DNA from 2 places in the Glycomyces sp. NPDC046736 genome. Region 2 is predicted to be linked to the other one. Evidence: riboswitches for the same ligand, from Rfam matches in the RefSeq annotation. Region 2 holds a riboswitch; the other holds the start of a gene.
The links. Region 2 has a riboswitch for cobalamin ahead of metE (5-methyltetrahydropteroyltriglutamate--homocysteine S-methyltransferase). Riboswitches for the same ligand answer to the same signal wherever they lie in the genome.
Positions count from the first base shown of each region.

Region 1: it holds a riboswitch for cobalamin, as region 2 does, so the genes downstream of both, AB0B28_RS22155 (prenyltransferase/squalene oxidase repeat-containing protein) here and metE (5-methyltetrahydropteroyltriglutamate--homocysteine S-methyltransferase) in region 2, are expected to answer to the same signal.

Region 1 covers NZ_JBEYYO010000032.1:17,808-24,014, reverse strand. Annotated here, with positions in the region: gene AB0B28_RS22165 (CbiQ family ECF transporter T component) at 1-1,071, opposite strand, end outside; gene AB0B28_RS22170 (ATP-binding cassette domain-containing protein) at 1-1, opposite strand, end outside; gene AB0B28_RS22160 (hypothetical protein) at 2,115-2,708, opposite strand; gene AB0B28_RS22155 (prenyltransferase/squalene oxidase repeat-containing protein) at 3,167-4,342, opposite strand; cobalamin riboswitch at 4,422-4,583, opposite strand; gene AB0B28_RS22150 (TetR/AcrR family transcriptional regulator) at 4,713-5,372, shown strand; partial or broken gene AB0B28_RS22145 (chromosome partitioning protein) at 5,300-6,207, opposite strand, start outside.
Region 2 covers NZ_JBEYYO010000015.1:85,122-91,328, reverse strand. Annotated here, with positions in the region: gene metE (5-methyltetrahydropteroyltriglutamate--homocysteine S-methyltransferase) at 1-1,759, opposite strand, end outside; cobalamin riboswitch at 1,800-1,999, opposite strand; gene AB0B28_RS15805 (SDR family NAD(P)-dependent oxidoreductase) at 2,077-2,811, shown strand; gene AB0B28_RS15800 (S8 family serine peptidase) at 2,866-5,361, opposite strand; gene AB0B28_RS15795 (dicarboxylate/amino acid:cation symporter) at 5,792-6,207, shown strand, end outside.

The DNA.
Region 1 (6,207 bases), on a different contig from region 2:
TGGTTCCTCCGTTGCGGATGGCACGAGCAGCGCGGGCGATGCGGCCAGGAGCACCCCGGCCGCGCCCCACAGCGGCAGGTCGGGGACGGCGAGCGGGTTCGTGGCGGGCCACAGCGCCCCCGGTTCGAACACTCCTGACAGGACGGTCCCGCAGACGGCGGCCGCGCCGCAGGCGAGCACCGCCCAGTCTTTGGGCCCGAACCGGTCGGGGCGGTAGCGGGTGTGGGGGACGCGCCGGGAGGCGAACGCGAGCCCGAACGCGGCGGCGCAGACCCCGGCGGCGAGTAGGGACCAGGCGACCGGTGCGGGGGTGGCGGCTCCGAGCAGTGCGTACGCGCCCGCGCAGAGTCCGAGCAGGCCGACCAGCAGCGCGGCGGCGGTCGCGCGCCGGGCCGGGGCGGGAATGCCCGCCGAGCGCCCGTAGCCGCGCGAGGCCATGGCGGCGGCCAGCGCGAGCGACCGGTCGAGGGCGTCGTGCAGGACCGGGGCGACCACGGTGGCCATGAGGTTGGCCGGGCTCCGGTTGGTGTTGCCGCGCAGGGCACGGGCGCGGCGGACGCGGCCGACTCCGGCCACGAGTTGCGGGGCCACGGAGAGCGCCACGACCACGGCGACGCTTACTTCGTAGAGTGCGGCCGGGACTGAGCGGAGGAGGCGGCGGGGGCTGGCGAGCGCGTTGGCCGCGCCCACGCAGACCAGGAGTGTCGCCAGGCGCAGGCCGTCGAACGCGGCGGCGAGCGCGCCTTCGGCGGTCACGTTCCCGCCGAGCCGGAACCCGGCGGCCCAGTCGGGGAGGGTCACCGAGGGGATCGAGAACAGGACGGTGGGCCCGTCGGAGCCGCCGAAGACGACGTAGAACGCCATGCGCACCGCGACGGCGCTGAGCCCGATGAACAGGAACACGCGGTAGGCGCCCGACCAGGGCTCGTCGCCGCGGCAGTAGGCGACCACGAGCCCGGCCACGGCGGCGATGAGCAGCAGCAGCCACGGGTTCGAGGTGCGCCCGGCGGCGGTGGCGAGCAAAAGCGCCCAACCCCACCAGGCGACGGGGTGGGCGGTGCGTCGGCGCATCGCCAGGCGAGGCGGCGTGCCGGGACGCGGAGCAGTGCGGCCGGCGCGGACCGAGTCCGCTGCCCGCCCGTCGCTGGGTGGGCCCGACGCCGACCCGACGCCGCTCGGCCGGTTCACGCGCGCCGCGACGGTGAGGGCTGAACTGTCCGATGCGCTCGCTCGCTTGGCGGGCTCGCCCGTTCGCTCGGCGGGTTCGCTCGCGGACTGTGCCTCGGCACGGTCTCGCGGTTCCTGTTGCCTCGAATCGGTGTCGCGTGCGCGACCGGCCGAGCTGTCCGGCGGCTGCTCGGCGTCACCGCTGGACGGGCCGGACGCCGCCCTGACGCGGCCGGGTCGGTTCACGCGCGCCGCGACGGTGAGGGCTGAACTGTCCGGTGCGCTCGCTCGCTTGGCGGGCTCGTCGGAGGGCTGAGCCTCGGCACGGTCGGCTGGTGGTTCCCCATGGCCTGGAACGGCGTCGCGTGCGCGACCGGCCGAGCCGTTCGACGGCTGCTCGGCGTCGCCGAGCCGCGCGCTGCTCACGCGCGCCGCGACGGCGCGGGCTGAGCTGTCCGGTGCGGCCGCTCGCTGGTCGGGCTCGCCTGAGGGCCGTGCCTCGGCATGACCTCGCGGTTCCCGTTGCCTCGAATCGGCGTCGCGTGCGCGACCGGCCGAGCTGTCCGGCCGTTGCTCGGCGTCGCCGGGCCGTGCGCTGCTCGCCGCGACGGCGCGGGCGGATTTTTCCGGTGCGGCCGATCGCTCGGCGGGTTCACCGGAGGGCTGTGCCTCGGCACGGTCTCGCGGCCCCCGGTGGCCCGAACCGGAGGCGCCTGCGCCACCGGTGGTGCCATCTGGTGGCTGCTCGGTGTCGCTCGGCCGCGCCCGGTTCACGCGCGCCGCGACTGCGCTGGCCGAACTGTCTGGTGCGCCCGTTCGCTCGGCGGGTTCGCTCGCGGACTGTGCCTCGGCACGGTCTCGCGGTTCCTGTTGCCCCGAATCGGCGTCGCGTGCGCGACCGGCCGAGCTGTCCGGCGGCTGCTCGGCGTCGCCGGGCTGTGCGCTGCTCACGCGCGCCGACCGCGTCGACGCCACAGCACGAGCGCGCCGATCAGGGCGAGTGCCGCGACGGCGATGAGCCACGTGTACGAGGCCCCGCCGGGCTCCTCGTCCGGTTGGGGCGCTGCGGGAGCGGCGTCGGCGGGGGCGATTTGGGGCGGGGTCGACCCGTCGCCGAAGGCCCACCCTTCGACGTCGCCCGAGTCGGGCGAGGCGTCGGCCCCGCCGACCATCGAATAGGTCCACTCGGCGTCGCCCGCTTCGGCGTGCCAATAGGACCAGTACGCGTCGGCGGGCGGCGACCCCCCGCAGTCTGCTTCGGGCAGCGCGTCGATCCGGCACACCATCCCGCGAATCGAGGCGACCTCGGTGACCGCGAACCCGGCCTGCGCGAGCGCGTCGAGCCCGCTTGACGGCTCGGCCGCGCACCCGACGACCGGATGGGAGGCGAGCGCCCCGAAGTCGACCACGACCGTGACCCCGGCGCAGGCCTCCTGAGCCGACGCGGGCAGCGCGGGAGAGAAGAAGAAGAGTGAGGCGAGCAGCGCGGCGAGAAGAAGGCGGCCGCGGCCCGGCGAGAAAGTGGCCCGCGCCGAGGTCATGCGCCGCGATGCGACGGCCGAGGCTGATAGCGCGGGGAGTCGTCGCGACGACAGCGAGACGCGGAAGCCGCGGTGGCCGGGGCGGACAATGCGTCCGCGCGACCCGGCGACCGCCGGTCCCGCCACCGGCGTGGCGAGGAGCCGTCGTGCCGAATCGGCGGCACGCCGCCGCGACACGGCGGGGTCTCGCGCCGCCGCGATTCTCGCACGCAGGTCGGACACCTGCGCGCGAGGGCGCGCGTCGGAAGCGGTCATGGCCTCAACGCGGCTGCGGAGGGACATGGGCCGCCCCGCCGCGCTAGCGGCGACACGCCAGCGGCGCGGCCACGAATCGGCACCGCGGGCGACGCCCACTGCGTGCGTCGCGTCGCGTTCGTCCGCTTCTGCGGGGGCGCCGCTCAGGGAGCGGCCGAATCGGCCGCTCCCTGAGGGTTGTTCGGGTCGGGACACGTGCGGTGCTACTGCTCGTCGGTGTCTGCGGCGCTGCCCTTGGTCGCGGACGCGGAGCGGCGGGCCTTCAGGGCGAGGGCCACGATGACGGCGGCGATGACCAGGACGGCCGCGCCGATCGCCCACGGCAGCCACGAAGCTGAGTCCGACTCCTCTTCGCTGGCGGCCTCCGCGCCGCACTTCAGCTCGGGGACCTCGGCCGAAGCGTTGGAGCCGTCCAGCTCGGTGTAGCTCTGACCCGAGATCGGGACCAGGGCCTGCGCGGTCGCGTACAGGCGGCCCGCCTCGCCGAAGTCGGGGTCCTCGGGGTCGGTGAACATGACCGCGCCCGGGGCCGCGCCCTCGCAGTCGAACTGGAGGCCGACCAGGTACGCGACGGCCTTCTGGGCGGCGTCGTCGCGGCCGGTCGCGAAGAACGCCTGCGCGGCCATCGCGGTCGAGTTCGCGTTCTCGCCGAAGCCGCCGTCGAACCCGCCGTTCTCGCCCTGCGCGGACTCCAGCCAGGTCACGGCAGCGTCCAGTGCTTCGGCGTCGTCGAACGTCGCGAGCGCCGAGACGACCAGGCCGGTCGTGTCCGGGTCGGAGAGGCAGTCGTCGCCGCCGTCCACGTCGGCGAAGTTGAACCCGCCGTCGGGGCACTGCATCGCCGCGAACGCCGCGGCGGCCTCAGGCCCGGCGGGGGCGTCGGTGCGCGAGAGACCGAGCACGGCCCACGCGGTGGACCCGGCGGTCCCGTCGCCGTACGCGCCGGTCTCGGTCTGCGAGGCGGCCACCTCGTCGGCGAGTTTGATCCCGCCGAAGTTCGTCGGGTCGCCCCCGGCGGTGGCCACGGTGTACATGACCTTCCCGGCCGCGCCCGCGTTCAGCGCCGCCGATTCGGCGCCCTCGCCGGTCGGGTACACGTACGGGGTGAGGGTGTCGGTGTCGTTGAGCCATTCGAGCGTGGCCTGGACCTGGTCGCCGCCCACCTGGGCGGCGAGGAGGCCGATCGTGGCCTCCAGCGAGGTGGCGACGTCCCCGCCCGACCACGAGGGGCCGTCGGACTGGGCCACGAGCCAGGACGCGGCCGCGTCCTTCGGCTCGTCGAACGGCTGGGACTGGGCCCCCGCGGCGGACGCGGTGGCGAGGATCGACATGGGCACGACCGCGGCGGCGGCCAGCAGTCGACCGGACAGGTGGCGCATTGCCTGACCTTTCCTAGAGCGAGTGGGTCTTCGGGCAGGCGGCGACGCCGCAAGCGCCTGTAGACCACGACAGGCGTTGACAAATTCGGTCGGCGCAGGGTGGGTATTCGGGCTCACGCGGGTGGACCGAGCGATCGAGAGGTGCTCGGCTGATTCTTGAGAATCCGCGACTACCGTTGCGGGTCAGCGCCGGCCTTTCACCGGACTTCCCCCACCTGGCGCCTGTGCAGTTTGGCTCATTCTCTCGGTTGGGCTCACGGGGTGTCAAGCTGGTCGCACCCCCAGTGCGTCCGTTCACTCGCGTCTCGCGAGTGAACTCCCGCCTTCCGGTTATTGACCCGTAGCACCGGGTGTCGATACGGTGCTCAACGTGAGCAGAAATAAGAACGCCGATTTGGACAGAGTCCTCCGCGCGGCGACCAAGGTCTTCCTGGAGCGCGGATTCTCCGCGACGTCCATGTCGGACCTGGTCGCGGCGACCGGAATGAACCGGGCCGGACTCTACGCCGCGTTCGGCTCCAAGCATCAGCTCTACATCACCGCGCTCGGAAGATATAGAGACGACACCGAACCGGAACTGCGCGCCGTCACCCGCCGTGCCCTCGAAGCCCCCGAAGGTGAGCCGGTCGACGTGCCGAAAGTCCTCGCCGAGGTGCTCGACGTGGTCTCGCGCCACGCAGCCGACGGCGGGTTCGTCGTCCGCGCCGCGGTCGAACTCGCCGACGACCCGGCCACGATGCGCCGCGTCCAGGACGCGTGGACCGACCTCGAACGGGACCTCGCCGCGATCCTGGCCCGCGCGGTCGAGCGCGGCGAGATGGACGACTCGGCCGACACCGCCCGGCTCGCCCGCACCGCCCTCGTGTTCATCCAGGGCGCGCTCGTGGTCGGCCACGCCGACGAGGACGAGGCCCGCCTCGGCGACGCCGCCGCCGGACTCGTCGGCCTCCTCGCCGCTCACAGGCCCTCGGCCACCGCCGAGGAGATCCGCAGCCAGGCCCCCGACGACGCCTTGCTCAACGAGTCGTAGCGGATCGGCTCGCCCGAGTCGAGCAGCTTCTCGTACGGCGCCAGCAGCACCGCCCGCGTCCGGGCCGCGAAATGCCGCTGCACCGCGGGCAGGTCCACGTCCTTGCGATGCGCCGGCATCGACACCACCGACACCGCCCCGCGCACCAGGTCCCGCCTGCCGGTCTGCTCCAGGTGGTCGAGCATCCGCGCCGCGGTCTCCGCCGAGTCGTTGCGCGCCGACATCGTCACCACCAGCTGATCGGTCGCGTCGATCGCGGCCTGCCAGTTCGCCGCCCGCACGTTGTTGCCCGTGTCGACCACGATCAGCTTGTAGAACCGCGACACCGCCTCGCGCAGGTCCCCGAACGCCTGCGAGGTCAGCATCTCCCCGGCCGTCGCCGACTCGTCCGAGGCCAGCACGTCGAACATCGCGCCGCCTTGCGCCCTCACATACTGCGACAGGTCCCCGATCCGCCCGGTCGGACCCCGGAAATGGTCGAGGTCCCGCAGCAGGTCGCGGACGGTGCGCACATGGAAGTCCTGCTGGGCGCGCATCCCCAGCGTCCCCTGTGTCTCGTTGTTGTCCCACGCGAGCACGTAGCCGCCCCGGTGGCGACCGAACGTCATCGCCAGCATCAGCACCGCCACGGTCTTCCCCGCCCCGCCCTTGGGGTTGACCACGGTGATCTGCCGCAGGCCCCCGAAGTTCCGGCGCACCGTCTCCACCGCCCGCTGCCGGGCCTGCTCCCGCGGCCCAGGTGGCAGCGCCACCAGCCCGAAACTGAAGCGGTGCAACGCCCCCCGCAGCCCGGTCTCGGCCACCGGCGCGCGCGGCGGCACCACCCGCCGCGACG
Region 2 (6,207 bases):
GGATGATCGCGGTCCCGGCGGCTTCGAGGTCGGCGACCTCGTCCCTCAGAGCGAGCGCGACCTGGTCGGCGGTGTCGGCCAGCGGCTGGTCGTCGCGCACGAAGGACCACGCGAGGATCGTGACCGGCCCGGTGAGCATGCCCTTGACGGGCTTGGCGGTGAGCGACTGCGCGTAGGTCGTCCATTCGACGGTCATGGGTTCGGTGCGGGCCACGTCGCCGTAGAGGATCGGCGGGCGCACGCAGCGCGAGCCGTAGGACTGGACCCAGCCCGCGGCGGTGGTCGCGAAGCCGGTGAGCTGCTCGGCGAAGTACTGCACCATGTCGTTGCGCTCGGGTTCGCCGTGGACGAGCACGTCGAGGCCGAGCTTCTCCTGCTCGGCGATGACCTCGGCGACCTCGGCCCGCATGCGGGCCTGGTAGTCGGCGTCGATCATCAGGCCCTGGCGGTGGGCGGCGCGGGCCTTGCGCAGCTCGGCGGTCTGCGGGAACGAGCCGATCGTGGTGGTCGGCAGCGGCGGGAGCGGGACGCGGGCGGCCTGGGCGTCCCGGCGTTCGCTGTAGGGCGCGCGGCGGTCGGCGTCGGGGCCGAGCGCGGCCAGGCGCGAGCGGACCGCTTCGTCGCGCCAGGCCTCGGGCGCGGGCGTGCGCTCGTGGCGGTCGCCTTCGGGGTTGGCGAGCGCGGTGATCTCGCGCAGTTTCTGGCGGGCGAACGCGAGGCGCTCGACCAGGGCCGCGGGGAGCGAGTCGGACGCGGTCTCGGCGTCCAGGTCGACCGGGACGTGCAGGAGCGAGGACGAGGAGCCGACGGCGACGCGGTCGCTGAGCTGCCGCAACGCGGCGACGTCGGCCGCGGCCCGGGCGAGGTCGGCGCGCCAGATGTTGCGGCCGTCGATCACTCCGGCCACCAAAAATGTTTCACGTGAAACATCAAGTGTCGTCAGTGTCTCCAGGTCAGCGCGGCCGCGGACCAGGTCGAGCGCGACGCCTTCGACGCCGGCCTCCAGGAGCACCGGGAGCGATTCACCGAAGGGCCCGTAGCCGCCGGTCACCAGGATCTCGGCGGTGCCGACGAGGCGGCGGTAGGCGGCCTCGACGGCTTCGAGCTCGGCCGCCGTGCGGTCGGCGCACAGCGCGGGCTCGTCGAGCTGCACCAGGCCGGCCCCGGCCTTCGCCAGGGCGCCGAGGATCTCGACGTAGACCTCGACGAGGTCGCCGAGCCGGTCGAAGGGCCGGAACCCGTCAGCGCCTTCGGAGGCCTTGGCCAGCAGGAGGAACGAGACGGGGCCGAGGAGCACCGGGCGGGCGTCCAGGCCCTTCGCTCGCGCTTCGAGGTATTCGGCGACGGCCTTCTCAGGCTTGGCCTCGAACGCGGTTTCGGGCCCGATCTCGGGCACGAGGTAGTGGTAGTTCGTGTCGAACCACTTGGTCATCTCCAAGGGCGCGGCCGACGCGTCGCCGCGGGCGGCGGCGAAGTACGCGTCGAGCGGGTCCTCGCGGCGGTGCCTGGGGGCGACGGCGTCGACGGCGAACGCGGTGTCGAGCACGTGGTCGTAGTAGGAGAAGGTCCCGGTCGGCACCGAGTCGAGCACCGAGAGGTCCTTGAGCATCTCGGCGCGGACGGCGGCCGCGGCCGCCTCCAGGTCGGCGGCGCCGGTGCGCCCGGCCCAATAGGATTCCAGCGCGCGTTTGAGTTCGCGCCCGGACCCGATGCGCGGGTATCCGAGTGCGGTGGCGCGCACGGCAATGCGGTTGGTCATGTGTCAGTTCCCTCGAACGTGCGACAACGGGACCGCGCGCGGTCGCGCGCGGTACGCGGGCAGGTATTCGGACTCGAGGGCGCCTTCCGATGCCTACTTCCCGCCGCTTCCCAGGCCGGGCCCAGTGCTCATGGCGGGTTTCGTTCCCTCTCACCGCTGCGGGGCAGTCCTGGATTCGCACCAGATTCCCTCTTGGCCGGGCGGCTCGCACCGCTCGGAACCAGCGTCGCCACCGATGGTACGGCCGCGGCCCGGCGACCTGCCCGGTCGCGGCCGGAGTGTGGGACGGGGCCAGCGCGGCGAGTAGTGTCGGGCCGATGAATCGACCTGTAGCAGTAGTCACCGGGGCCAGCAGCGGGATCGGCGCGGCCTCCGCGAAAGCCTTGGCCGGAGCCGGTTTCGACGTGGTCCTGGGGGCCCGGCGCGCTGACCGCCTCGCCGAGGTCGCGGCCGAGTCCGGCGGGAGGGCGATCGCGCTCGACGTCACCGACGAGGCCTCGGTGGCCGCTTTCGCCGAGCAGGTCGAGCGGTGCGACGTCCTGGTCAACAACGCGGGCGGCGCGTTCGGGCTCGAGCCGGTCGCCGAGGCCGACCTCGAACTGTGGCAGCGGATGTACGACGTGAACGTGCTCGGCACGGTACGGATCACCAAGGCGCTCTTGCCGAAGCTCGTGGCCTCGGGCAACGGCCAGGTCATGGTCGTCGGTTCGATCGCGGGCCACCAGCCCTACCCGGGCGGCGCGGGCTACAACGCCGCGAAGCACGCCGAGGCCGCGCTCACGCGGGTGCTGCGCATGGAGCTGCTCGGGCAGCCGGTGCGGGTGTGCGAGATCGACCCGGGCATGGTCGAGACCGAGTTCAGCCTGGTGCGCTTCGAAGGCGACCAGGAGCGGGCCGACGCGGTCTACGCGGGCATGACCCCGTTGACCGCCGCCGACATCGCCGAGACGATCACCTGGATCGCCACCCGCCCGGCCCACGTGAACATCGACCAGATCACGATCACCCCGAGGGACCAGGCGGGCGCACAGCTCGTCCACCGACGCAGTTGACGGATACGACGCGGGCGGCCGGGCACTGGATGCCCGGCCGCCCGCGTCGTTCGCTCAATCGGTGAGGGTGAACTCCGGTGAGGTCCACTGCTCCCAGTGGCCCGGGTTCGCTTCGTCCCCAAGGGCTTTGAGCACCCGCACCGTCAGCGTCCAGCGGCCCGGTTCGAACGCGTCGGGACGCTGCTCGGCGAGGTCGGCCAGGTGGATCCCCATCGCGTCGGCCGGGCCGGGGGAGCGGGGCAGGAACGCCTCGCGGTCCCACGTGACCTCCTCGCCGGTATCGGCGTTGGCGACGCTCACTTCGAGCGAGGCGACCTGGTGCCCCAGGTAGACCAGGGCCGCGAGCTGGGGCCCGTCGGCGATGCTGAACGTCTCGCCGTCCTCCAAGTCGCGGTACTCGAACTCGCGGGTCTCGGGGTCCTGGCCCACGACCGCGCCCAGGCGCGGGTACTCCGGGTGCTCCAGGACCGGAATCGCGAGGTAGTCGCCCTGGTAGCCCGAATACGCGGCCGTCAGCGCCTCACCCTTGTTCGGGGTGGCGGTGACGCGGCCACCGAAGACGCTGCCGAGCGGGAGCTCCTCGCTGGGCGTGACCGTGACGGCGACCGTGGCGTACTGGCCCGGGTAGAGGCGAAGCGTCTCAGGTTCGAACGTCACTTCCGGTTCGGCCGCATGGAAACCGGGGTCGCGCACGTCGCCGGTCGTGGCGATCGTCGACTCGTGGCTCAACTCGTAGTCGCGGGCCTGGCGGTCGCTTGAAGTGAGCGTCAGCTCGAACGTGCGCGCCTCGGTGCCGTCGCCGGTGTTCACCCCGGTCGGGTAGAGGCTCGCGCGGGCGTCGAGCGCGGCGATCACGTCGATGCGACCGGTCCCCTGCCGGTGCGCCGCTTCGAGTTCGCCCAGGTCGGGGTTGTCGCCCCACGCGACCGGCCGGGCCGAGTTCGCCAGGCGGGTGCGCACGTCGCGCGGGTCCAGGCGCGGTTCGGCGCCGAGCAGCAGCGCGGCGGCCCCGGCCACGTGCGGGGCCGACATCGAAGTGCCCGACATCGACCGGTAGGAGCCGTCCACGACCGGCACGGTCGACCAGATGCCCCCGCCCGGCGCGGTCACGTCAGGTTTGAACGCGAGATCCGGGGCCGGGCCATAAGCGCTGAACGACGAGGTGTAGCCGCCGCGCGGCAGGTCGACCAGGACCGTGTCGCCGGTGAACTCCAGGACCGGGGCCTTGCCGATCTCGGCCAGGTCCCGCAGGTCCTCGCCGTCGGCGTCAGTGACCGCGATCGCCGGGACGCCCTGGTCCTCGACGCCCTGGCCGCCGAACGGGCCCGACCGGTCGTTGTAGACCACGACGGCCGTCGCGCCCTCGGCCACGGCCCGCTCGTACTTCTCCTTGAACGTGCAGGTGCCGCGAACGACCAAGGCGGCCTTGCCGTTCACGTCGCCTTCCGAGGCGTCGTCGGCGCACGCGCGGCCGAGCCACACCAGCGGGTCGGAGGTCTCGCCGGTCTCCGGTTCGGTCGCGGCGTCGAGCGTGTTGTAGCCGATCGCGCGGTCCAGCGCGGGGACGAACGCGGCGCTCATGCGCTGGGACGGGTTGTCGGTCGAGGCCACGGCGATCACGTCCTCGCCCACGCCGGGGGCCGAGCCGGAGTAGACCCCGGCCTCGCCGTCGTTGCCCATCGAGGCCACCACGGTCACGCCCTCCTCGGTGAGCCGGTCGGCGGCCACCGCGGTCGGGTAGCCCGGCCACTGGAACGACTGGCCCAGCGAGAGGTTCACGACGTCCATGCCGTCAACCAGGGCCGCTTCCAGCGCCTGCATGATCACCTCGCCGCTGGTCGAGCCCTCGCAGCCGAACACGCGGTACGCGCCGAAGGTGACGCCCGGGGCCACTCCGGTGACCGTCCCGCTCGCGCCCACGATCCCGGCCACGTGCGTGCCGTGGCCGCCGCAGTCCATCGGGTCCTCGTCGGGGTCGGCCTCGGCGTTGTCCGGGTCGTCGGAGTCGAAATCGTCGCCCACGAAGTCGGTCCCGTAGGCCACCCGGCAACCCTCGCCGAAGCAGCCGCCCAGGTCAGGGTGGGTGTAGTCGACGCCGGAGTCGATCACGCCGACCCTGACGCCCTCGCCGGTCACGCCGCGGGCATGCGCCTCGTCTGCTCGAGTCGTCGCGATCGCCTGCGCCAGTTCGGGAACCGCGGCCTCGGTGCGATCTGCGCCGACGCGGGCCGGGCCGGTGAACACCACGTCGGTCCACACCCGCTCGACCAGGTCCAGGCCCGCTATCCGCTCGACCGTGGCCGCGTCGGCCTCGACCGAGACACCGTTCCACACCCGCGCGAAGTCGTGCCGGATCTCGAAGTCCAGGTCGTGCCCGACCGCTTCGAGCGCCGAAGCGCCCGCGCCGGTACTGAGCTCGACCAGCCAGACCTGCGCGGGCCCGGCGTCGTCCTTGGCCTCGGCGGTGCCGACGGAGGCGAACAGTGCGATCGCGGCCGCGCTCAGCGCGATCGGGCGCGCGAAGCGGAATGTGGGGCTGGAGCCCGGCATCGGGGTGTCCCTCTCGACTCGTGCCGGTCGGGCGCCGAACGCGGCCCCCGACCGGCAGCTTTGGCAGGACCTCGATCGTGGGCCATGCGGGGTGCGGATCGGCGCATTTGCAGGCCCGGAGCGGGTGCGTGTCGGACCGCCGATATGGATTCCCTCACCGAGGGTTGCGCCCGATATGCGAGTGGTACTAACCTTGGCGGGTCATGAGTTTCACCATTACGCGCCGTTATCTGACGCGCAGACGTCACATCGACCTCTGCCGCGTGTCGGCCGTGCTCTGTCGATAGCCACGAACCTCTCCACCGGCGGGCTCGCCGACGTATTCCTTCTCTCCGCTGGACCCGAGTCCACTCCAGTGACCTGAAACTTCCTCGCCGCAGGCGTGCTTTCGCGCGCGCCCGCGCGCCCGAAATACCCAGAGGTTCCACATATGTCCAGTGCCCCCGAAAGCACCGAGACCGAGGCCGACGCCTCGACCGCTAAGCGGCGCCGCCGCCTCCCGAAGATCCCGTTCGCCGCCCAGCTCCTGATCGGCCTCGTACTGGGCCTGGCGCTCGGCTATGTGGCCCGCCAGTGGTCGGTCGCATGGCTCGGCACCACCCTGGAGACGGCCGGCAGCCTGTTCGTCCAGCTGCTGTTCCTCATCGTCCCGTTCCTGGTGTTCACCGCGATCGTGACCTCGATCGCCAACCTGCGCAACCTCGCCAACGCCGGCCGCCTGGTCGCCAAGACCCTCGGCTGGTTCGCGATCACCTCGCTCATCGCCGTCGCGATCGGCATCGCGATCGGCCTGACCACCAACCCCGGCTCGGGCGTGGCCCTCACCAGCGACGCCGCCGCGCCGGA